Regions from separate parts of the Gordonia sp. NPDC057258 genome, predicted to be linked through region 3. Evidence: predicted binding sites of a transcription regulator. Region 3 holds the regulator's gene; each other region holds the start of a gene.
What was found. Region 3 encodes LexA, which represses DNA repair genes until DNA is damaged. Its sites were predicted from a motif close to CGAACANNTGTTCG; they were not measured.
Positions count from the first base shown of each region.

Region 1: the regulator LexA is predicted to act here: its motif matches at 2,886-2,899, upstream of ACFUEJ_RS16610 (DUF222 domain-containing protein).
Region 2: the regulator LexA is predicted to act here: its motif matches at 2,342-2,355, upstream of ACFUEJ_RS17410 (DUF222 domain-containing protein).
Region 4: the regulator LexA is predicted to act here: its motif matches at 4,019-4,032, upstream of ACFUEJ_RS05935 (SAV_6107 family HEPN domain-containing protein).

Region 1 is NZ_JBHUXZ010000024.1:47,613-53,349, reverse strand. It holds gene fmt (methionyl-tRNA formyltransferase) at 1-594, shown strand, start outside; gene ACFUEJ_RS16625 (RsmB/NOP family class I SAM-dependent RNA methyltransferase) at 591-1,964, shown strand; gene ACFUEJ_RS16620 (SRPBCC domain-containing protein) at 1,972-2,448, opposite strand; gene ACFUEJ_RS16615 (helix-turn-helix transcriptional regulator) at 2,445-2,780, opposite strand; gene ACFUEJ_RS16610 (DUF222 domain-containing protein) at 2,971-4,230, shown strand; gene ACFUEJ_RS16605 (hypothetical protein) at 4,326-4,634, shown strand; gene ACFUEJ_RS16600 (hypothetical protein) at 4,634-5,737, shown strand, end outside.
Region 2 is NZ_JBHUXZ010000027.1:3,673-9,409, forward strand. It holds gene ACFUEJ_RS17400 (aldehyde dehydrogenase) at 1-268, shown strand, start outside; gene ACFUEJ_RS17405 (hypothetical protein) at 546-791, shown strand; gene ACFUEJ_RS17410 (DUF222 domain-containing protein) at 867-2,327, opposite strand; gene ACFUEJ_RS17415 (hypothetical protein) at 2,436-3,353, opposite strand; gene ACFUEJ_RS17420 (hypothetical protein) at 3,547-3,741, shown strand; gene ACFUEJ_RS17425 (hypothetical protein) at 3,741-4,076, shown strand; gene ACFUEJ_RS17430 (GNAT family N-acetyltransferase) at 4,189-4,551, opposite strand; gene ACFUEJ_RS17435 (acetyl/propionyl/methylcrotonyl-CoA carboxylase subunit alpha) at 4,653-5,737, opposite strand, start outside.
Region 3 is NZ_JBHUXZ010000007.1:119,671-125,407, reverse strand. It holds gene ACFUEJ_RS07765 (1-phosphofructokinase family hexose kinase) at 1-867, opposite strand, end outside; gene ACFUEJ_RS07760 (DeoR/GlpR family DNA-binding transcription regulator) at 864-1,634, opposite strand; gene ACFUEJ_RS07755 (phosphoenolpyruvate--protein phosphotransferase) at 1,784-3,493, shown strand; gene lexA (transcriptional repressor LexA) at 3,471-4,175, opposite strand; gene ACFUEJ_RS07745 (LysM peptidoglycan-binding domain-containing protein) at 4,400-4,939, shown strand; gene nrdR (transcriptional regulator NrdR) at 5,039-5,539, shown strand; gene hrpA (ATP-dependent RNA helicase HrpA) at 5,513-5,737, opposite strand, start outside.
Region 4 is NZ_JBHUXZ010000005.1:117,298-123,034, forward strand. It holds gene ACFUEJ_RS05915 (hypothetical protein) at 1-625, opposite strand, end outside; gene rsmH (16S rRNA (cytosine(1402)-N(4))-methyltransferase RsmH) at 628-1,614, opposite strand; gene mraZ (division/cell wall cluster transcriptional repressor MraZ) at 1,889-2,329, opposite strand; gene ACFUEJ_RS05930 (DUF3040 domain-containing protein) at 2,869-3,270, opposite strand; gene ACFUEJ_RS05935 (SAV_6107 family HEPN domain-containing protein) at 3,437-3,910, opposite strand; gene ACFUEJ_RS05940 (N-acetyltransferase) at 4,276-4,950, shown strand; gene ACFUEJ_RS05945 (phytoene desaturase family protein) at 4,953-5,737, shown strand, end outside.

The sequences.
Region 1 (5,737 bases), on a different contig from region 3:
GCCGCGATCGCCGCCGGCGACGAGGTGACCGGGGCCAGCACGTTCCGGCTCGAGAAGGGTCTCGACACCGGTCCGGTCTTCGGGGTGCTCACCGAGACCATCCGACCCACCGACACCAGCGGTGATCTGCTCGGGCGTCTCGCCGATGCCGGGTCGGGACTGTTGCTGTCCACGCTCGACGGCCTCGAGGCCGGTGAACTCGCCCCCGAACCGCAGCCCACCACGGGGGTGAGCCATGCGCCCAAGGTCGAGGTCGAGGACGCGCGGATCCGCTGGGAACTGCCGGCACACATCATCGATCGCCTGGTTCGCGCCTACACGCCCGCACCCGGACCGTGGACGAGCCTCGACGACGCGCGGATCAAGGTCGGGCCGGTGTCGGTCGCGTCGGGCGACGATCCCGGTCTGCCCGACGCGGTGCGGGACGGCGCCCTGGCGCCCGGTGCACTCGCCGTCACGAAGAAGGCGGTGTTCGTCGGAACCGGTTCGCAGCCGGTGAGACTCGGCACCGTACAGCCGCCGGGGAAGAAGCCCATGCCCGCCGCCGACTGGGCTCGTGGCGCGCGCCTGACCGACGGGACGGTCCTGGGATGAGCGGCAAGTTCCGGCAGAAGGACCTCGATCCCGCGCGCGTGGCCGCCCGCGACACCCTCCGCGCGGTACGCGAACGCGACGCGTATGCCAACCTCGTCCTGCCGAAGATGCTGCGCGACAGGAAGATCGAGGGACGAGACGCTGCCTTCGCCACCGAGCTGGCCTACGGGGCCGCGCGGGCCCAGGGTCTACTCGACGCGGTGATCTCCTCCGCCGCGAAACGGCCGGTCGCCGACATCGACGGCACGGTGCTCGACGTCCTGCGGCTCGGCACCTATCAGCTGTTGCGGACGAGGGTCGGCGCACATGCGGCGGTCTCCACGTCGGTTGACTTGGTGCGCGCCGAAAACGGGATGGGGCCTTCCGGTTTCGTGAACGCGGTACTGCGCAAGGTCTCCCAGAAGGACGAGGACATGTGGGTGGAAGAGCTCGCACCGTCGCCCGCGGACGATCTCGTCGGCTATCTCGCCTTCCAGTACGCACATCCACGCTGGATCGCGGAGGTGTTCCGCGACGCTCTCGGTGGTTCGGCGGGACAGCTGCAGGCGGCACTCGCCGCCGACGACGAGCGACCGCCAGTGCATCTCGTCGCTCGTCCGGGGTTCATGACCGCCGAGGAACTCGCCCTCACCAGCGAGGGGGAGATCGGCGACTACTCCCCGTACTGCGTGTACCTCCCGGGCGGCGATCCCGGCGACGTCGCCGCGATCCGTGAGGGGTACGCGGGTGTCCAGGACGAGGGCAGTCAGCTGATCGCCCGTGCGGTGACCGTGGCCGAGGTCGCCGACGACGGTGGGCGGTGGCTCGACATTTGCGCCGGCCCCGGCGGGAAGGCGGCACTCATCGGTTCGCTCGCCGAGATCGACGGTGCCCGACTCGATGCGGTCGAGGTGTCCGAGCATCGCGCCGGCCTGATCCGCAAGGTCGTGTCCGACCTCCCGGTCACCATCCATGTCGCCGACGCCCGGTCGAGTGGGCTCGACGCCGGTTACGACCGCATCCTGCTCGACGCTCCGTGCTCGGGCCTGGGCTCGCTGCGCCGACGACCCGAATCCCGCTGGCGCCGGACCACTGCCGACGTCGACGAACTCGTCGTCCTACAGAAGGAGCTCCTCACCGAAGCGCTGCGCCTGGTGAAACCCGGTGGCATCGTGGTCTATTCGACGTGTTCGCCGCACCCGGCGGAGACGACGGCGGTGGTGGCCGACGTCCTGGCGTCGACAGACGGTGTGCGCCAACTCGACGCCCGCCCGTTGGTGACGGTGGGCAAGCTCGGCCCGGACCTGTTGGGCGACGGACCCCACGTTCAACTCTGGCCGCATGTCCACGGCACCGACGCCATGTTCCTGGCGGCGTTGACGCGGGACTAGTTCCGGGTCAGGACGTTCTGCTTTCCACGAGGGTGGCGAGCGCAGCGGTGACCGAACCCCAGCCGTCGTAGAACCCGAGCTCCTCATGGCGGTCACGATCGGACGGACTCCGATGGCGCACGACGACGCTGTACTCGGTTCCGTCTGCGTGCTCGGCCAGAGAGATCTCGGCGGTCATGGGGACCGGAGCCGGTTCGGCAGGGCGCCACGAACTGTCGACGGCATTCGTGAACACCAGGCGCTCGTGGAGATCGACGACGAGGAAGACGGCATCCATGTGTGGTACGAAAGTGGTTCCGTCGTCGCTCATCCGGGTCACGAGCCCACCGCCCGGTTCGGGCTCGAGGCGGTCGACGCGGGTGACCGTCGGAGCCGGCGTCCACCATTTGGCGAATTTCTCCGGCTGGGTCCACGCCTCCCAGATGCGTTGTCGCGGAGCACCGATCACCCGGTGCAGGGTCAGGTCGAGTTCTGGGTCGATCATGGTGTCTCCTCGGTGTCGGTCACGAAGTCTTCGAGACGGTCGGTGCGTTCGGTCCACACGGTGCGCTGATGTTCGAGCCACGTCGACAGACGGCGCATACGGCGCCTGTCGAGGGTGCACATCCGTGTGCGTCCGACCTTTCTGGTCAAGACGAGCCCGCTGTCCTCGAGCACGCGCAGGTGCTTCATGAACGACGGCAGGGTGATGGGGAAGGGTTCGGCGAGCTCGCCGACGCTGGCCGGCCCACGCCCCAGGCGTTCGACGACGGCGCGACGCGTGGGATCGGCGAGCGCGCCGAAGATCTCGTCGAGTGCGACCGAACTGTATGCCATGTGGCTAAGTGTTGCAGGTCCCATCGCTTAACTCAATGGCTAAGTGCAAATCTGGCGTCCGCCTTGTGGAAAGTGCACCATCATGTGCTGCTTTTCCGGTACCATCGAATGTATGTACGACGTCGCTTCAGACGCAACTGGCCTCTTGGCTACCGAGCATCTACGGTCCATCGTGGGTGGGCTGTCGGCAATGCCCGTGGGTCTCGAGGAGGCGGAGTCGGTGGATCGGCTCACTCTGCTCGAGGAGATCAAGTCGGCATGCACGGCGGCCCAGGTGCGTGAGACCGCGAATCTCGACGCGCTGCGCGCAGCCGACGAAGCAGCACGGAACGTACCGGAGCGCCGGCGCGGTCGCGGACTCGCCGCCGAGATCGGTCTGGCGCGCAAGGTCTCGCCCCGAAAGGGAAGCCAGTGCCTCGGATTCGCCCGCGCCCTGGCGCACGAGATGCCCCATACGATGGCGGCACTGACTTCCGGTGTGCTCACCGAGTGGCGGGCCACGATCCTGGTACGCGAAACCGCTTATCTGACACGTGAAGCGCGTGAGGAGATCGACCGCCGGATCTGCGCCGATCCCGCAGCTCTGGTGGGGGTGTCCGACCGCGAGATCGAAGCATCGGCCAAGCGCCATGCGTACGAACTCGATTCCGAAGCGGTGGTGGCACGTAAATCGAAGGCCGAGAAGGACCGCCGCGTCAGTGTGCGACCCGCGCCGGATCTGATGACGAAACTGTCGGTGCTGCTGCCGATGGCGGACGGGATCGCGGTGTACGCCGCGTTGAAGAAGCACGCCGACTCAGTTGTCGGACAGGACGACCGAAATCATGCACAGGTCATGACCGACACCCTGGTCGAACGTGTCACCGGACGCGCTGTCGCAGAGCCGACACCGATCGCGCTCAATGTCGTTCTGTCCGACCGGTCCTTGTTCGGCCTAGACGATTCGGCCGCCGACGTCCACGGATACGGACCGATCCCGGCGACGATCGCGCGGCTGCTGGTGGCCGATTCGGTGTCGCCCGAGGGGGAGACCGCCTCGACGATGCGGAAGTTGTACGCGAGACCGTCCGATGGCGCGCTGGTGGCGATGGAGTCACGGGCACGAGCTTTCCCAACCGCTCTCGCCCACTTCATCCGGATGCGTGACCAACGGTGTCGGACTCCCTACTGCGGTGCACCGATCGTCGAGATCGACCACGCCACACCGCATCGGCGCCACGGCCCGACGAGCGCGGTAAACGCTGATGGAACCTGCGTCCTGCACAACCGCGCCAAGGAGGCCCCCGGTTGGTTCTACGACGTGAAGATGGTCGACGGCGTCCGCGTCATCGACGTGATCACCCCGACCGCGCTACGACACCGCAGTGTCGCTCCACCCGCGATGGGGCATCAACCGCCAGGACGCAGCGGCGTCGAAACCAGCCTGATCCAGATACTCGCAGCGTCGTGATTGTGGATGGCGAACGCATAGTCCGGTGATGCTGTACTAGGTTGTTCGTCGTGGCGGTCCGCCACGTCGTTGTCGGTGCAAACTCGGGGGTTTGTATGGCTGAGCGGTTCGGTGTCGAGGAGCTGGGTGTCATCACCGGCGTGGGCGATGCGCTGGCTCGATGCTCATCGGAGACACGAGCTCTGTGGACCGGGAAGTCCGCCTTCGACGATGCGTCGGCCGCGATGCCGGCGTCGGCGATCGGCGCTGCGTGCGCCGGCAAAGACGGCACCGTCCGTTCACTGCTGGGCCGCGCGGCGGCGAGGATGGACCAGGTGTCGCAGACCTGCTACCAGGCCGCCGGTGACGTCGCTGATACCGAGGAGTCCCTGGCCAGCGGCTTCCGTGCCATCAGCGAGTTCTGATGTCGCGACCATCGCGGTCTGTCGTCAACGGCTGGGACCTGATGTCTCTGGATGCGGCCGCGTCTGCGCTCGACGCGGCCGTGGATGACCTGAGGGATCTCACCCAGAGGATGGCCGAAGCGCCGATGAAAGCGGGTGACTCCAAAGGGTGGGTGGGGGACTCCCAGCGGGGTTGTGAGACGCGCACCGACTCCGATCGAACCGAGATCAACAAACTCGGGGCCGACATCACCCGCGCCGCCACTGCGCTCCGGGATACGTCGTCTGCGATCAGTCCGAATCGCACCACCGCACTGGTTCGAGCGCTCGGGCTGGAACGGGACGAGTTCAGCGTTGCCGACGACTGGACGGTACGAGACACCCGAGACTATGCGGCCGAGCTCAAGGGCGTGGAGGCGGGAAGTGCGACCGAGCGCTCGATTCTCGACGCTCAGGCCGCCCGAGCGGAGGAGGCGAAGACGGCGACCCTCTCGTTGCATTCCCTGGCCGATCAGATGGGCGAGGACGATCGCAACGGGGCGAGAGTTCTCGCGGCAGCCTTTGGCGATGCCGAAGGTAATGCGCCACTCGCGTCGAGCTACTCGCCCGGCCAGGCGAGCATCGATGTCCAGGCCATCATGAGTGGTAGTGCCACGAAGGAGCAGAAAGATCGGTTCTTCCGTGCGACCAGCCTGACCGCGGAACAGCGGGCCGCGTTGGCCCGCGGGGACTTCGCGGAGATTTCGAAGGAGCAGTTCGATTACCTGAAAGCGATCTACACACCGAGTTGGGGTGGCGGACCCGAGGGGCAGCCGCTGTCTCTTGATGCGCTGAAGTCGTTCGGCGACAGATACATCGGCGCAGAGCGAGAGAACCTGAAACGAGGTCTCGGCGACGGCGTCTATCTGCTGGGGAACCCGAACTTGCGGACCAGACAGACCGATTCGAATTCGATCGCCGAGGTCTTGGGGACAAATACGCCACTCGTGGCAGGAGGATTGAACCAACTCCCAGCGCCGATACGGGACCTTCTGAGTGGTCCGGCAGCGTCGAAGGCGAGCATCTCCAACGATCCGTCTGGCGTAGACGGTAGCCGGATGATCGAGGTCACCCGGCTCGGCTCT
Region 2 (5,737 bases), on a different contig from region 3:
GCCATACGACGACGTCGGTCAGGCGGTTCAGATCGCTAACGATTCGGCATACGGGTTGGCCGGCACCGTGTGGACCGCAGATGAGGCTCACGGTATCCAGATCGCCGAGCAGATCGAATCTGGCACGGTAGGTGTCAACTACTACATGCTCGACCCGGTTGCGCCATTCGGCGGTATCAAAGCGAGCGGTTTGGGGCGCGAACTCGGCCCCGAAGGCCTCGCGGCATGCATGCGAACCCACACGACATATCTGTCGACCAGCGCGTAGCCACCCCGTGTGTCGTTCCTGCCGCAGTGCCCACCGGGTAGGAACGACACACGGACTGAGGGGAGGTTCCTGACATCACGGAGAGACATGACGGCTGGCGCTACGGGGACAAAGTCATCGTGCGCGCACGGCACGCAGCGGCGGTGCCAGCGTTTGGCTATGTGATCGGCAAACCCGACCGTTTGGGATCTATCCCTGTTCGCCTGGATGACGGATCCGCATGCTGGTATCACGCGGATGCACTCGTCCGGCTAGCAAGATGGTGAACCGTATTAGGATGCCTGACGATATTTTTGAGGACATTCTCTACTTTATTTTCAAGGCGCACTCGCGCGCGGTGCCGGCGCCGGGCTCCGACTTCGTCTCGCCCCGGACCTACACCAGCCATATAGGTGCGCCCGGAACCATCGGCGTCGAAATAGGTTGCCCTGCCCTGACCAAACGATCCGTCATTCACGGCGGAGACAGACCCGTTTCGATACGCCCATGGCCGGTGGCCGTTTCTCCGGCGCAGTTCCAGTGAAGCCCGTCGATGACGACGAAGACACTGCGAGCAGAGGCACGAAGCAGCCTGATCCGGCCACCGGAAGGGGTGTTGTTAGCGACTAGCGAGGTTGCGTGCATCGGTCGGGCCGCCGCGCCGCGGGTCGGTGTGGTCGAACGGTTCGGTGTGGTCGAGGTCGATCTGCCAGACCGGGGCGTTGCAGCCGGGGAAGGTGCAGCACAGTTCGCCGGCACGCACCAGGGCCTGGAGCTTCTTCGACGGGGTGTACCGCGTTGTCGAACTGTCCGCCTCGGGAGGCGATACCGGTGGCGCGTCGGGCGCGGCGGGGTTCGGTGCGGGATGGATGTAGGTGCGTCGGGCTTCGGCGAGCAGCTGCCGGGCGGTGTCGGCGTCGAGGATGCCGTGGCGGTCGAGGAATGCGGGGTCGTTGTCTAGACCGATCAGGGTCGACAGGTTGACCACGATGTGAAAGGTCGCGCGCGGCGCCGGCGATGACGACGGCGACGCGTCCGGACCCGGAGGGTCGGCGACAACCGTGTCGCTGTCCGGGGTGTCGGTGTCATCGTTCCCGGAGTGGCGCGCGGGTGCCTCAGTCGTGTGGTCGGCGGTGTCCACTGTCGCTGCGTCGACGTCGCCGGTGGTGTTGGCTTCAATGTCCATTGCGGCAGGTCGGCAGTCGTCGCATTCGCACGCGATAGAAGCTTCGCCCCGCGCGAGCGCTTTCAGAGCATCGACTCGGCGGTTGGCCAACTTTCGAGGGTCACCGGCGTGGACCGCGGTGGCCATCGCCGTCAGGCGGGCGTCGAACTCGGCGGAATCAGCAGTGGGCAGCGTGCCGGAGATCCGGGACTGCCCGGGTGTGAACCGGTCGGGGGTGACGGTCACCTTGCGGTCGGATTTCACTCGCTCCTTGCGTCGGCGGATCGCGTCGGGTGCCCACTTGGCGACGATGGAATCGACCATGGCGGTGAACCGGGCCGTGGACATCGGTGCGCGGGCGAAGATCGCCTCGGCGAGATGGGCGTCGACGGTCTGCATCTCTTCGTCGTCGGTGATGAGGTCGGTGCGTTTGAGGGCGATGAGGAAGCGGCGCTTGTCGATTCGACCGCACGCGAGTGCGTGTCCGGTGAAGGAGAGTCGGTAGCGCAGTGCGTCGCCGGCTTCGATGAGATCTTTCGCCTCGGCCGGCGTCACGGTGAGGGTGGCACCGACTTCGGCGATGGCCTGTTCGAGACCGTTGGGCCCGAACTGCTCGTAGGGATTCTCACCAGCGGCCACCCGCGCGGACAGGTGCTCGAAGGCTTCGATGGAGTCGAGTTCGCCGCTGTGCGTCTCGGCGCGCCGCTGCGCGTAGTCCATCTCGCGTTCGTCGTGAATGAGGCTGGCAACGACCATCATTCGATGCGCCGACGCTGCCGCCAAACCCGCGCAGTGGTTGAGGACCTCGACGAGTTCGGCAGCGGAGAGTTCATGGTCGGGACGAAAGCGCGGCTCGACCGACTCCTGTGATGGGTCCACAGATGTAGTGGACCCGGCCCCCGCCCCCGATGACATACCTCCACGATACTCGAATATATGTTCGAGTCAAGGGTGTATTTGTTTCTCCTTCGAATATCCGATGATGCAACCACGACGCACCGACAGGTCATCCTCAGATCGAGGTCAGCGATGTCCGCGTGGCAGGCCGATGCGGATCAGGCGTGGGTCCTGCGTGATCTCGCGTACCTCGAATGTCGGGTCGATCTCCTCCGCCACCCGATCGACGATCAGAGAACCGTTGCTGTCGAACCCGATTCGGTGGTGAGTCAACCTGGTCGTGAACTTCCAGACGGCCATCGCTTCGACCTCAGTGGTGACCGAGTCTTCGCATCGGACACAGTCGAGTGCTGCGTCACTGTCCGGATCGTCGGCGTGTTCGTCGCATGGCTCCCAGTCCGAGGTGACGAGGTATCCGGGGTCCCACAGGGAGCCCTCCGTCGGCGGCCATTCCACCGAGTACCACTCGCCGGCAGCGATTCCGTACGTTCCGATGGCCTCGTCGAGCACGGCCTTGCGGTCGGCTTCGGTCCATTCGATCCGGGGTGGAATCGCCACGTCCTCGATGGGGTCGATTCCGGCGTAGTCGGCGGGATCGCCGAGCAGTTCGGTATCGGTGGCCTCGTGCTGCGTTGCCCGACCGACGGATTCATGTGTGTCGAGCACTGCGGCCTCGGCTGTCGCAGCGTCGATATCCGCTGCCAGGTAGGCGGCGGAGTTCATCCGCTCATGAACCGCTCTCGCCGGGATCCGCGAGACGAGTTCGTCGACCACCGCTTGCTCGGCGTCGTAGAGCGCTCCGGATGCCAAGCGGAGTGCCGTCTTCCCAACCGGCACAGAGATTCCCGATGTCCGGCAGTCCCACAACTCGGCGGCGATCCGATCGCGCCGGTCGACCAACTCCCACGCGAGAGCTCTGGCTGATTCGCCGGATGTCGAGTGTGGGATCAGCGACTGCTCCTGCAACTCGGCGATGATCCGAGTGAACCGATCGGAGCCTTCGCCGGACGAGTCGATCCAGTGATCGTTCGTGAACGTGCCCAACGCGGCACCTCCTCCCTGACGTTCTGTCTCGGTCGTCCATTCCTACGCCGAGAACCTACTCGGGGCCAGTGACATCAATCGTGGGGTGACTCGTCGCAATCGGACGGCGATCGTTGTGGTGGATGTCGGTGCCGCGTCGCATTCTGGTGACGGAAGCCGACAGGTCAACTCGGCCGAACCGAGAGGAGGCGACATGGTGAACTCGAAAGCCCTCGCAGAATTCATTGATTCGGCCGAGGCCGGCGCTCGCGCGGGCATCGTGCGCGAGACCGGAGAGATGTGCCGTTCCCATCGACACCGCCATTCATCGTCTGCGATCGACTCGATGAGCCCACTGACGGGCGTGGATTTCGAGGGGCCCGCGGAGGCCGAGCGAGGCGTCGCCTGATGGCGCCCGAACCCGTCCGACTCCCCGCCGCGATGGCGTCCCCGGCAGTCGGCTGCACTGTGAACGCCGGCTGGTATCCGCTCTTGGTTCGCCTCCATCGCCGGCTCTCAGCCGTCACCGACGACTTCACCTACGCGCAGATCAAAGAGAAGTTCGGGGTTTTGCGCTGCTACCTCAATTACGGAAACTCGGTCGACGATTTCACGTGGAGCCTTTGCGAGCTCCTGGTCGACGCGACAACCGACGAGTCGAGCACCGTATGCGAATTCTGCGGCGACCGAGGAGAAACCCGGTACGACCTTTCCTGGATCAAGACGACCTGCGGAGATTGCTGACCGTAACGTTCGGCGGTGAGCAAGACCTGGGTCATCTGAAGCGGCGCGCAGATCGCCGAATGGACGAAGATCGCCCCGGGTACGACGAATGGTCGTGTGCTGACTCCGCGTCTCAGCCGATCCCGCGCGACAGCATTTGCCCGACAACCAGACCGAGTGCACCCTCGGCAAACCTCGAGACCGGCCCGACGGCGGTGTCCAGCGCCTCGTCGTAGCCGTCGCGTGCCTCGCCCCACAGGCGGCCCGACGAGCCGTTCGGCGTGACCCCGATCAGGGCGATGAGCTCACCGGTGGTGGGGATGCAGATCGCCCAGACGAATCGTGTCTCCGACTCCCAGTCACGCTGCGCCGCAGCGACGTACGCGGCGGGGTCGTCGACCTCGAGATGAGACAACGCCGGGACGTCGGTGATCCGCTCGTCCGCACGAAGCGCACGCAGATACCACGTCCCGGCGTTGATCTCGACTGGTTGCATTGCCTTGTTGTACGCCCGCCCTTCGAGGCTCGTCGCTTGCGCTCCTCGCACCTCAGGGAGCAGGGGCGCTCGCACCTCAGGCAGCGAGGGAGCGGTGTGTCTTACTTCAGCTCGAGCAGCACCGTGCCCTGGGTGACGGCAGCACCGGCCTCGATGGTGAGGCCGGTGACGACGCCGTCCTTGTGGGCGGTGACCGGGTTCTCCATCTTCATGGCCTCGAGGACGACGACCAGATCGCCGGCGGCGACCTCCTGGCCCTCCTCCACGGCGACCTTGACGACGGTGCCCTGCATCGGAGCTGCCACGGCGTCGCCGGAAACGGCTGCGCCGCCACCCTTCTTGCGCGAACGTGCCTTCGGCTTCTTGCGGACGACGCCGTTGGCCGAGCCGCCACCGCCACCGAGGGCGAGATCGCCGGGCAGCGACACCTCGACGCGACGGCCGCCGACCTCGACGACGACGTTCTGCCGCGGGGCGGCCTCGTCGTCTTCGATGGGCTCGCCGCCGGTGTACGGCTCGATCGGGTTCTCCCAATCGGTCTCGATCCACTTGGTGTAGACGTCGAACTTCTCGCCGTCGCCGATGAAGGCGGGGTTGGAGACGATGTGCCGGTGGAACGGGATGACCGTCGCCAGGCCCTCGACCTCGAACTCGGCGAGTGCGCGACGCGAACGCTCCAGCGCCTGCTCGCGGGTCTCGCCGGTGACGATCAGCTTGGCCAGCATCGAGTCGAACTGGCCGCCGATGACGTCACCCTCGACGACGCCGGAGTCGACGCGGACGCCGGGGCCGGTCGGCTCCTTGTAGACCGAGATCGGTCCCGGGGCGGGCAGGAAGTTGCGGCCGGCGTCCTCACCGTTGATGCGGAACTCGAAGGCGTGACCGCGCGGGGTCGGGTCCTCGGTGATCTCCAGCTTCTCGCCGTTGGCGATGCGGAACTGCTGACGCACCAGGTCGATGCCCGCGGTCTCCTCGGTGACCGGGTGCTCCACCTGCAGGCGGGTGTTGACCTCGAGGAACGAGACCAGCCCGTCGCTGCCGACCAGGAACTCGACCGTGCCGGCGCCGTAGTAGCCGGCCTCGCGGCAGATGGCCTTGGCGGACTCGTGGATCTTGGTGCGCTGCTCGTCGGTCAGGAACGGGGCCGGGGCCTCCTCGACCAGCTTCTGGAATCGACGCTGCAGCG
Region 3 (5,737 bases):
CGCCGCGCCGTACGCCACGGCCGACCGGAGGCAGTCGGCGGGCGCGGCCCCGGTGCTCTGCGCGATGAGGTAGCCGGCCAGTGACGAGTCGCCGGCGCCGACGGTGCTGCGCGGGACGATCGGCGGCGGGGTCGCCGACCACACGCCGGATGCGGTGACCAACACGGCCCCGACGGCGCCGAGGGTGGCGAGGACGTTGCCCCCGATCTGTTCGGCGATGGTCGCAGCGGCGTCGATGACCGGTCCGAGATCGTTGCGCGCGAGTGCTTCTCGGAGCTGTCCGGGGTCGGCGCCGGTCAGTTCGGCGAGCTCGTCCTCGTTGGGCTTGATCAGGTCGACGCGACCGGTGACGCTGGCACGGAGGGGAGCGCCCGAGGTGTCCACCGCGACCCGGCAGCCGGCGAGGACGAGGTCGTCGGCGATCGAGCGGTACCAGTCGTCGGGGACGCCGGGAGGCAGCGACCCGCAGAGGGTGACCCACTGCGCGGAGCCGGCGTGCTCACGGATCAGCCCGACGAGCGCCTCGCGGTCCGGGCCCGTCAAGGTGACGCCCGGTGCGTTGATCTTGGTGGTCGTCCCGTCGGATTCGGCGATGGTGATGTTGGACCGGACCTCGCCGTCGACCGGCACGGCGTCGTAGGGGAGTGCGAGGTCGTCGAGTGCGGCCCGCAGCGGGTCGCCCGGCCGCGCCGGGAGCAGTGCGCGGGTGGCCAGGCCCGCGGCCGCGACGACCCGGGCCACGTTGACGCCCTTGCCGCCCGGCTCGGTGCGGACCACGCCGGCGCGCTGCACCTCGCCGCGGGCGAGCGGTGCGCCGAGTTCGAGGGTGCGGTCGAGACTCGGGTTGGCGGTGACGGTGACGATCATGCGATCACGACCTCGACGCCACGCGCGGACAGGGCCGCCGAATAGGCCGGGTCGATCCCGGAGTCGGTGATGAGGACGTCGACGTCGTCGAGTCCGGCGAAGGAGGTGAGGTCCTCGCGGTCCATCTTCGAGCTGTCGGCAAGGACCACGACCCGTTGCGCGGCTGCGACCATCGCCGCCTTGACCGCGGCCTCGTCGGGGTCGGGTGTCGACAACCCGTGGGCCTCGCTCAGGCCGTTCGTCCCGATGAAGGCGGTGGTCACGCGCAGTCGGCGAAGCGCGTCCACGGTGTCGACGCCCACGGTCGCCTGGGTGAGACCGCGTACGCGTCCGCCGAGGGCATGGAGACCGTCGGGATGGGTTCCCGCGAGCAGGCCGGCGATGGGCAGGCTGTTGGTGAACAGGGTGAGCCTCCGATCGGGAGCGGTCGCCTCGGCCGCGCGGTAGGTGGTGGTGCCGGCGTCGAAGAGCACCGAGCCGCCGTCGGGCGGCAGGAACCGGATGGCCGCCCGGCCGATCGCGGTCTTCTGCTCGATCTGGCTCGACTCCCGTTCGTCGATCCCGAGCTCGCCGAGGGTGCGCATGATCTCGGCGCGCACGGCGCCGCCGTGGACCCGCTGGAGATGTCCGGCGCGTTCCAGTACCGCGAGATCGCGTCGGACGGTCTCGCTGGTGACGTCGAATTTCTCGGCGAGCGCGGCCACGGATGCCCGCCCCGCGAGTCGCACCTCGTCGACGATCGCCTGTTGTCTCTCCTCGGCGTACACACCGCTCCGATCTCCGGTTTCGACCAACCCGCTTGTTGAGGCGTGTGGGATTGGATGTTGTAGTAATTGTGTTTACGCCTGTTTGTGTTGACAAGTCAAGCACTTTTTGTAACGGTGGTCACATCGGTAGTCGAGTGAGAGGCAAGACGATGGCGCAGATCCTGACGGGAACCCCGGTGGTCGGCGGGTTGGCCCACGGTCCCGCGCTGTGGCCGGGCGAGCGACCCGACCACTCGCCGGAGAAGCTCGGCGTCGGTGTGGAGATCGCCGAGGAACGGCGCGCCGACGAGGTCACGCGCTTCGCCACCGCGGCCGGCGCCGTCGCCGCGCGGCTGCGCACGCGCGCGTCGCAGAACACCGGGGTGACGGCCGAGGTGCTCGCCGCGACGGCGGGCCTGGCCGAGGACCGCGGCTGGATCGGTGCCGCGACCGCGCTCATCGGCAAGGGCGCCCCCGCCGAGGCCGCTGCCGTCGCGGCCACCGAACAGTTCGCGGCGGTGTTCACCAAGCTCGGCGGACTGATGGCCGAGCGGGTCACCGATCTCAACGACGTGCGCGACCGGGTCCTCGCCGAACTGCTCGGCCTACCCGAACCTGGTGTGCCCACTCCGGAGGTGCCGTCGGTCCTGCTCGCCGACGACCTCGCGCCCGCCGACACCGCGGGCCTCGACCCCACGAGCACCATCGCCCTCGTCACCCGCCTCGGCGGACCGACCAGCCACACCGCGATCATCGCGCGCCAGCTGGGGATCCCGTGCGTGGTGGCGGTGGCCGACCTGGACGAGATCGAGCCCGGCACAACCGTTCTCGTCGACGGCAGCACCGGGCGGATCGAGGTGGAGCCCGATGCGGAGGCGGCCCGGGCTCGCGTCGACGAGGATCGGCGGCATGCCGCACTCGTCGCCGGCTGGACCGGTCCGGGGCAGACCGCCGACGGGGTGGCCGTGGCGGTGCTCGCCAACGTCGCCGACGGATCGTCGGCACGCGCCGCGGCCGGGTACCCCGTCGAGGGCGTCGGGCTCTTCCGCACCGAACTCGCGTTCCTCGAGCGTGCCGACGAACCGTCGGTGGACGAGCAGGCCGCGATCTACCGGGAGGTGCTCGATGCGTTCGACGGGCAGAAGGTGGTCATCCGCACCCTCGACGCCGGGTCCGACAAACCGCTCCGGTTCGTGACCCATCCCGACGAATCGAACCCAGCGCTCGGCGTGCGGGGCGATCGGATCGCGCTGGCGCACCCCGAGATCCGCGCGCATCAGCTCGACGCGATCGCGCAGGCCGCGTCGGGGTCGGCCGTCGCGCCGTGGGTCATGGCGCCGATGATCGCCTCGCCGGCGGAGGCGCGCACCTTCGCCGCCGAGGTCCGCGGCCGTGGTCTGGTCGCCGGGGTGATGATCGAGGTGCCCGCGGCGGCGATCCTGGCCGAAGCCGTCCTCGCCGAGGTGGACTTCGTGTCCATCGGCACCAACGATCTGACCCAGTACACGATGGCGGCCGACCGGATGTCGGCCGATCTCGCCGGACTGACCGACCCGTGGCAACCGGCCGTGTTGAGCCTCATCGCGGGTGTCGCGGCAGCGGGTGCACGTCAGGGAAAGCCGGTCGGGGTGTGCGGCGAGGCCGCCGCCGATCCGAACCTCGCCTGCGTGCTCGTCGGTCTCGGGGTCACCTCGCTGTCCAGCGCGCCGGCTGCTGCGGCGGCCGTGGGGGCCCGGCTCGGCGAGGTGTCCGCACCGGACTGCCGGGCCGCCGCCGAGGCTGCCCTGTCCACCTCGGATCCCGCCGCGGCGCGCGAGGCGGCCGCGGCGGTGCTCGACGGTTCGGTCGGTGGAGAGGTCAGACTCGCCGCATCACGGTGACGACCTTGCCGAGGATGACGGCATCGTTGCCCGGGATCGGATCGAACAGTTCGTTGTGCGGCATGAGCCAGACGTTCGGGCCCTGACGCTTGAAGGTCTTCACGGTGGCCTCGCCGTCGATCATGGCCGCGACGATGTCGCCGTTGTCGGCGACGTTCTGCTGCCGGACCACGACCCAGTCGCCGTCGCAGATCGCGGCGTCGATCATCGACTCGCCGACGACGCGCAACAGGAAGAGCGATCCCTCGCCGACGAGCTCACGGGGCAGTGGGAAGACGTCCTCGACGGCCTCCTCGGCCAGGATCGGACCGCCGGCCGCGATACGGCCGAGAACCGGCACGAAGGTCGGCTCGGGAAGCTGGCCGGCCGTCGGGGTGTCCGGCGACGGGGTGTCACTCGGGGCGATGTTGACCGCACGGGGACGGTTCGCGTCGCGCTTGAGCAGCCCCTTGCGTTCCAGCGTCCGCAACTGATGGGCCACCGATGACGTCGAGGCCAGGCCGACCTCGTCGCCGATCTCCCGGATGCTCGGCGGATAACCGCGCTCGCGCACCGAGCGGCGGATCACCTCCAGGACCCCGGCCTGTCGCGGGGTGAGTGAGGCCTCGGCGGCGGCGGCGTCGAACGGGGCCTCGTCGTCGGCGCCCCGCGCTCGGCCGCGCCTATCGCCGGTGTCACTCATGTTCGGTTCCTCTCGTCTTCGGAACGTGCTGGTAGATGGCTTGCGCCGGGTCCGAGCCTAGCGGAGTGCGACCGGCACCTCAAACATTTGTTCGATGTGTCGCGAGACTTTGTCGGGACGTCGTGCTACAAATTCGAACATCAGTGCATCGAACATCTGATCGATGTTCGAACACCGAACACCACACCCGCACGATCCCAGACACCCGAACACCGGAGGGCACCATGCGCACCGCCACTCTCGTCGCTCCCGTCCGCACCGACCGTCCCGACGCCGTCCGGCCGCGCACCGACCGCGCCGATCGCGTCCGGACCCGCGCCCCGCTGTCCGACGGCGGCCGACCGGTCGACAACCGGCCGGCCGGCACCCGGCCGCGGGGGGCATCGCCGGTGACCCCGCGGGTGGGCGGTACCCACTGTGGCTCTCCGGTCGGGGTCCGGGGACGTGGCCCGGTCGGGCCCGACGCGGCGGTGTTCCGTCGCCGCCGCCGCACCGCGGTCGCGCTCCTCGCCGGTGTCGGGCTGGCGTTCGTCGTGTGGGTGTTCGGTGTCGTCGGCCAGAATTACTCGGACTCGCTGACACCGTCCGCCGTGAGTTCCGAGGTCGTCCATGTGCGCTCGGGGGACTCGCTCAGCTCGATCGCCGGCCGGGTGGCACCCGAGATGCCGCGCGAGGTCGTGATCGACGAGATCGTCGCGATGAACGATCTGGGGTCGAGCGCGCTGCAGGTGGGCCAGCCCCTGCTCACCCCCCGGTACCGCTGAGGCCGGGCGGTATCCTCGATGTCACAGGGGCCGGCCGACAAGCGGCGGGGCGCACGCTTCGGGTGCGTTCCAGCGTCCCGCGACCTGCGTGAGGACACGATGCGCTGCCCCTTCTGCAAGAACGACGACACCAAGGTCATCGACTCGCGTGTCGCAGATGAAGGGCAGGCCATCCGCCGCCGTCGCTCCTGTGTGGAGTGCGGTCGCCGGTTCTCGACCGTGGAGAGCGCCGTGCTCGCGGTGGTCAAACGCAACGGCGTGACCGAGCCGTTCAGCCGGGAGAAGGTCATGCGTGGCGTGCGGCGAGCCTGTCAGGGCCGCCACGTCGCCGAGGACGCGCTCGCGCAGCTCGCCCAGCAGGTCGAGGACACGGTGCGCGCCAGTGGATCGGCCGAGATCCCCAGCAACGAGGTCGGACTCGCCATCCTGGGCCCGCTCCGCGATCTCGACGAGGTGGCGTATCTGCGCTTCGCCTCGGTGTACCGGTCGTTCGACTCGGTGGAGGACTTCCAGCGCGAGATCGACGACCTGAAGGCGGCATCGGGATCCGGGAGCGCGCTCGCCGAACCCGTGTCAGCCGAGTCGGTCCAGAGCTCGTAGGACCCGTTTCTCCGACACCGGGAACGCGGTGCCGAGACGCTGGGCGAACAGCCCCACGCGCAACTCCTCGACGAGCCACTGCGCTTCGTCGTCGACCACCGCCCGCCGGTGCTCGGGTACCTGTTCGAGGCGTTGGGCCCACCGTTCGACGACGCGATCGACGGCGGCCACCCCGGCCTGGTCGCGTGCTGCGGACGC
Region 4 (5,737 bases), on a different contig from region 3:
CCGATCCGCCGCCCAGCCCGATCGAGTCGTCGACCTCGCTCGGGTCGATCGATTCCGCGGGATCCGGTGCGGTATCGGGATTCAGGCTCCCCATCGGACGCCCGGACGCGGGCTCCGGCTTGCCCACCACGCGCGGACGTCGCGGGTCGTCGACGATCATCCGAGCGGGGTTGTCGGCGGGGATCATGCCGAGACGTGCTGCCTTGTCCGACAATTCAGGCGCCGAGTTGCCCGATTCGTACGTGCGCTTGAGCGCGTCGCGCTGATCGATGAGGGACTGGTTCTGCGTCCGCTCGATTCCCAGCTTGTAGGAGTCCTGCGCCGCCTTGGTCGACAACCACAGGCTGAGACCGAGTCCGAGGACGAGCAACGCGATCACCGGCACGACAAACGGGGTGTGCTGCAGTCGCTCTCGCAGGGACACCCCGGTCATGGACAGTCCGCCGCCGGTACGACGCGCAGGCGTGGCACGACCCGCCGCGGAGCGTCGGTGTCGACGGTCGAGTGCCCGCTGGGCGGCCCTCGATCGCGTCGCACGTTCGGACTCGATGCGGGTTCGGCGTGACCGTCGCGAATCGCGCTCGTCCCCGGCGGACCGCGACGGGGCCTCGTGCAGGATGGTCATGCTCAGCCCTTCTTCTCGACTCGTTCGATCGCGCGGACACGCACCGGCGCCGAGCGCGGGTTGGTGGCCAGTTCGTTCTCGTCCGGACGTTCGGCGCCCCGTGTGACGAGACGGAACTCCGGTGCCGTGCCGGGCAACTCGACCGGGAGGCCGGGAGGCGAGGTGGACGATGTGCGCGTCGCGAACTCGCGCTTGACGATCCGATCCTCGAGAGACTGGTAACTCATCACGGCGATCCGTCCGCCCACGGCGAGCGCGTCCAGCGCGGCCGGCAGAGCCTTACGCAGGACATCCAATTCGTGGTTGACCTCGATGCGCAGCGCCTGGAACGTCCGCTTCGCCGGGTGCCCGCCGGTCCGCCTGGTGGCGGCCGGGATGGCGTCGTAGAGCAGTTCGACGAGACGCGCGCTGGTCGAGAAGGGCTCCTTGTCCCGCTCCCGCAGGACCGCCGAGGCGATCCGGCCGGCGAAGCGCTCCTCCCCGTAATCGGAGAGCACGCGGGCCAATTCGCCGTGCGAGTACGTGTTGAGCACGTCGGCGGCGGTGAGCAGGTCGTCGGAGTTCATGCGCATGTCGAGCGGCGCATCCACCGCATAGGCGAAACCGCGTCCGGCCTGGTCCAGCTGCATCGACGACACCCCGAGATCGAACAGTGCGGCATCGATCACCGACTCCCCCGCTGCGTCCATCACGTCACGGATCTCGTGAAAGGTGGCCTGGTGCAGCGAGATCCGGTCGGAGTACGACGCCAGGCGCTCGCGGGCGATCTCGAGTGCCGAGGCGTCCCGATCGATGCCGACCACGCGGACGTTCGGGAACGACTCGAGAACCAGTTGACTGTGCCCGCCCGCGCCGAGCGTGGCGTCGAGGAAGACGCGCGGATCGTCGGAATCCAGTGCGGGGGTCAGCAGTTCGACGATGCGCGCACCCATGACGGGGATGTGACCGAACTCGCCGGACCGACGCGGTTCGTCCTCGGCATCGACCATGATGAAGACCCCCCATCGGCATGTATGCGGTATCGGCGGTGGGCGGATGCCTCGGGTCGGCGAGAGCAGGCGGTCGGATGGAGCGGGGTCCCGACCCGATCACGCACCTGGCGTTGGGGAAGTACGCCAGGGTCGCCACCGGGCCGGGGCCTCGTGCCACCCGAAGCCGCTGGGCACCGAACTCGCCCATCGGTTGCTGTCTCTTCGGTCGGTTTCTGGTCGGTTGCTGTCGTTGGTGTTGCTGTCTCGGCGGTGTGGCGGGCCGGTCCTCCGGCTACAGCACCGCGTTCAGCGCGGCGGAGTTGGCGGCCGAGAAGTTCTCCTCGTGCCGCGTCTGGTACTCGTTCCATGCGGCCGAGTCCCAGATCTCGAGGTGATCGAAGCTGCCGAACACCACGCACTCCTTGGACAACCCCGCGTACACGCGATGGTCGCCGGACAGACTGATCCTGCCCTGACCGTCCGGTCGCTGCTCTTCCGAACCGGCGAAGAACGTCCGCTGGAACGCGCGCAGATCAGGGTCGTTCCGAGACGCCTCGACGATCCGAGCGGCTATCGCGTCGAACTCTTCGGTCCGGTACACCGACAAGCTGTGATCTTGGCCTTTGGTGACCACTACCCCTCCTGCCAGTGCATCGCGGAACTTGGCGGGCAACGTGAGCCGCCCTTTGTCGTCCAATTTGGGCGTGTAGGTACCGACGAATCGCACGGACACGTCGACACCTCCTGCCCACCGGGTTCCGCGTCGTATCTCGCCTCACCCAGTGCTGCCACAGTACCCCACTTTCCACCACTTTCCACCCCCACCGCCCCCCGCATTCACTCACTGACAGCAAATTCCCAGTTCAGGGAGCTCAAGATGACGATGAACGCGCGTGTCGCCGGCGCGTCATGGGCGCAAAGAAGGGCAACAAGCGTGTGATCAGAGATACCGATGAGGTTCGAGAGGCGGGAAATCCAGGCATAGATCCTCTAGTGGGGCAAAGTGGGGCGTCCCGGTGGGGAGAAGTGGGGATCGCCGGTGGGGAGAAGTGGGGATGCCGGCAAAGAAGAGCGAGGACCGTCGACTGGGCGTCCGATCCCGTCGATCGTGCGCCCGAATCCGTCGGCCGTGCGCCCGAACCCGTTCAGCGTGCTCTGGAGAGCGATCGAGGACATGAAAGAGCCGCGTGCCCGAAGGCACGCGGCTCAGTCGTATGCGAAGTTGCGGGAGTCGGTCAGCCGATCGACGAACGCGGAGTCGGGATCAGCGGATCACTCCTGCTCGAACCGGCGATTGAATCGCTCCTCCATGCGCTCCGACAGCTTGCGCTTGGCGCCGGACGACCCCGGTTGCTTCTTGCCGGACCTGGTCGACGACGAGCCCGCCTCGGCGGTGTTGTTGTCTCCCCAGAGAGCGAAGAGGCCGGCCCCGAACATCACCAGGAAGCCCAGGAGGCTCACGATCGGGAATCCGCCGATGTTGATGTTGACGATGAGTCCGCCGACCAGCATCACCAGGCCGACGACGAAGACCGCTGCCGCCTGCAGGCGACGACGACCGCTCGACTTCCCAAGGCGCCGACGCTTGACACTGGACGCAAACTTGGGGTCTTCCGCGTACAGCGCGCTCTCGATCTGTTCGAGCATGCGTTGCTCGTGCTCCGAAAGTGGCACCGACCCTCCTTCTCACTGATCCGTGACGCCGACGAAGGTCACCCGCGACCGGAAAGGCGTCTGCGCCTATATCGTCCCATGATACGAGGTGAAATCGACCGCGACCACCATTACTCGCTGTTGCCGACGACCGGGCGGTGCCAGAAACCGCAAAGTGTGGCCGGATTCACGCCGTCGCGCCGATCTGCGGCGCTTCGGCACCGAGTTTTCCTTGCTCGTAGGCGATGACCATCGTCTCGACCCGACGCAGGAAGTCGAGGACGAGCAGCCGCATGCCGGCGACGCTGTCGGGGTCGATCGTGCGGATGATCCCGGACTCGATCTTCATCCGAACCGGCGACAGCGCGGCGAACCGGGCGGCGATCGGCGCCAGCTCTGGGGCGACCACACCGATGCGGGTCCAGGCGTTCGACGTCCTGCGCCGCACGGTCCCGACCGGTTCGTGCACGGCGAGGGCCGCGCCCGAGGCGCGGAGGGCAACGAGGTACAGCTGACGGAACCGCTCGACGTCGTCGTCGACGCCGTCGGCATTGTCGAAGAGCACGTGTGCACGCTCGAGGAGATCGCGCGCTCGACCGACCATCACCGGGTCGACGGGCGCCGCGTGGGTGAGAGCCGTGGCGCTGCGGTGTCTGGCCATGTCGTCCTCCTCGTGCGTATGGGCTGTGTCCGGCGGCAGACGCTTCCCTCGTCCGCCGCCGGACCGTGTCGTCGGATGAACGCGAACAGCTTGCGGAGGCACATTCATCGAACATCCGTTCGACACGTTCAATATAGCTATCCCGGCGTCGGCGTTCAAGACATCTGTGACCCGAAACCCCCGCCGGGGAGTACAACGCCACCACCTGCGGGCCGATTCCTGCCGAGTGTGCATCATCGATAGGACAATTCCCGGAAGTGGCCTGCGACGCGATGCCCCCGGCAGAGGGCGGCCCGCCCCAGCGGCAGCCGACCTCGTCTGCAGGTCGACGACGCAGGACGAACGATGCAGAGAACGGAAATCCGTTGACCATCCGCCTGGTGAGCCTGAGTGGCCAGGACGCCCGGGCCTGGCTCGAGCCGGCCCTGGAGATCTACGTGACCGCGATGAATTATCCGCGCGGTACGGAGATCCATCGGGCCGGGCTCTGGCGCGAACACATCGCGCGGCCCGGATGGCGTGCGATGGGCGCGGTCGAGACGGTGACCCCACACGAGGCGCGGACCATGCCGGCCGCGCGGCGCCGGGTCGGTCCGCCGGTCGGCTTCGGACCCGACGACCTGCTCGTCGGCATCGCCTACGGCTACACCGGCGCGACCGGTCAATGGTGGAACCAGCAGCTGCGGCTCGGACTCCGCCAGACGGGCCGACCGCCCGAGACGGTCGAGGCGATCGCGCGCGACTACTTCGAGCTCACCGAGCTGCACGTCCACCCGACCGCTCAGGGCCGAGGTATCGGCCAGGGGCTCCTCGCCCGGCTGCTGGCCGACCGGCCCGAACGCCATGTGCTGCTGTCGACCCCGGAGATCCCCGCCGAGGACAACCGCGCGTGGTCGTTGTACCGGCGGATGGGTTTCACCGACGTCCTGCGCCACTTCACCTTCACCGGCGATCCGCGTCCGTTCGCGTTCCTCGGCCGTCCGCTCCCCCTGGAACTGCAACCCCCGGCCGCCGCCCGCCGCGCCGGTACCGGGAGCTGACGATGCACGGCACACGGCGTGACGCCGTCGTCATCGGCGCGGGCCACAACGGCCTGATCGCCGCGGCCTACCTGGCACAGGCCGGACGGGATGTGGAGGCACTCGAGCGGGACGACATCCCAGGCGGCGCGGTCTCCACCGTCGAACGGTTCCCCGGACATCGGGTCGACCGGGGGTCGTCGTCGCATCTGATGATCCGTCACTCCCCCGTTCTCGACGACCTCGACCTCGCCGCGCACGGCCTGCGCTACATCGACTGCGATCCGTGGGCGTTCGTCCCGGCCACCGCGACCGCCCCGCCGATCGTCTTCCGCACCGACCTCGACGCGACGTGCGCTTCCATCGAGAACGCCTGTGGTGCAGCCGATGCCGCCGCATATCGACGCTTCGTGGAGACGTGGACGCCGCGGGCGCGGGCGGTCATGGATGCGTTCTACCAACCCGCGACGATGGGGAAGTTCGGCCGGGCCTTCGGCGGGCTCGGCGGCACCGCCACCACGGCACGCACGGGGTTGTTCGGCCGGCGCGGCGGCCGGGTGCTGAACCTGACCGCCGAATTGATGGCCTCCGGCGATTCCCTCCTCGACGAGTATTTCGAGTCCGAACAGCTCAAGGCGGGACTCGCGTGGTTCGGCGCCCAGTCCGGACCGCCCATGAGCGCACCGGGCACGGCGCCGATGATCGGATTCGCCGCACTCATGCACCGAATCCCGCCCGGACGCGCGATCGGGGGCAGCGGCGCACTCACCGAGGCCCTCGTGCACCGAATCCACCAGGACGGCGGCCG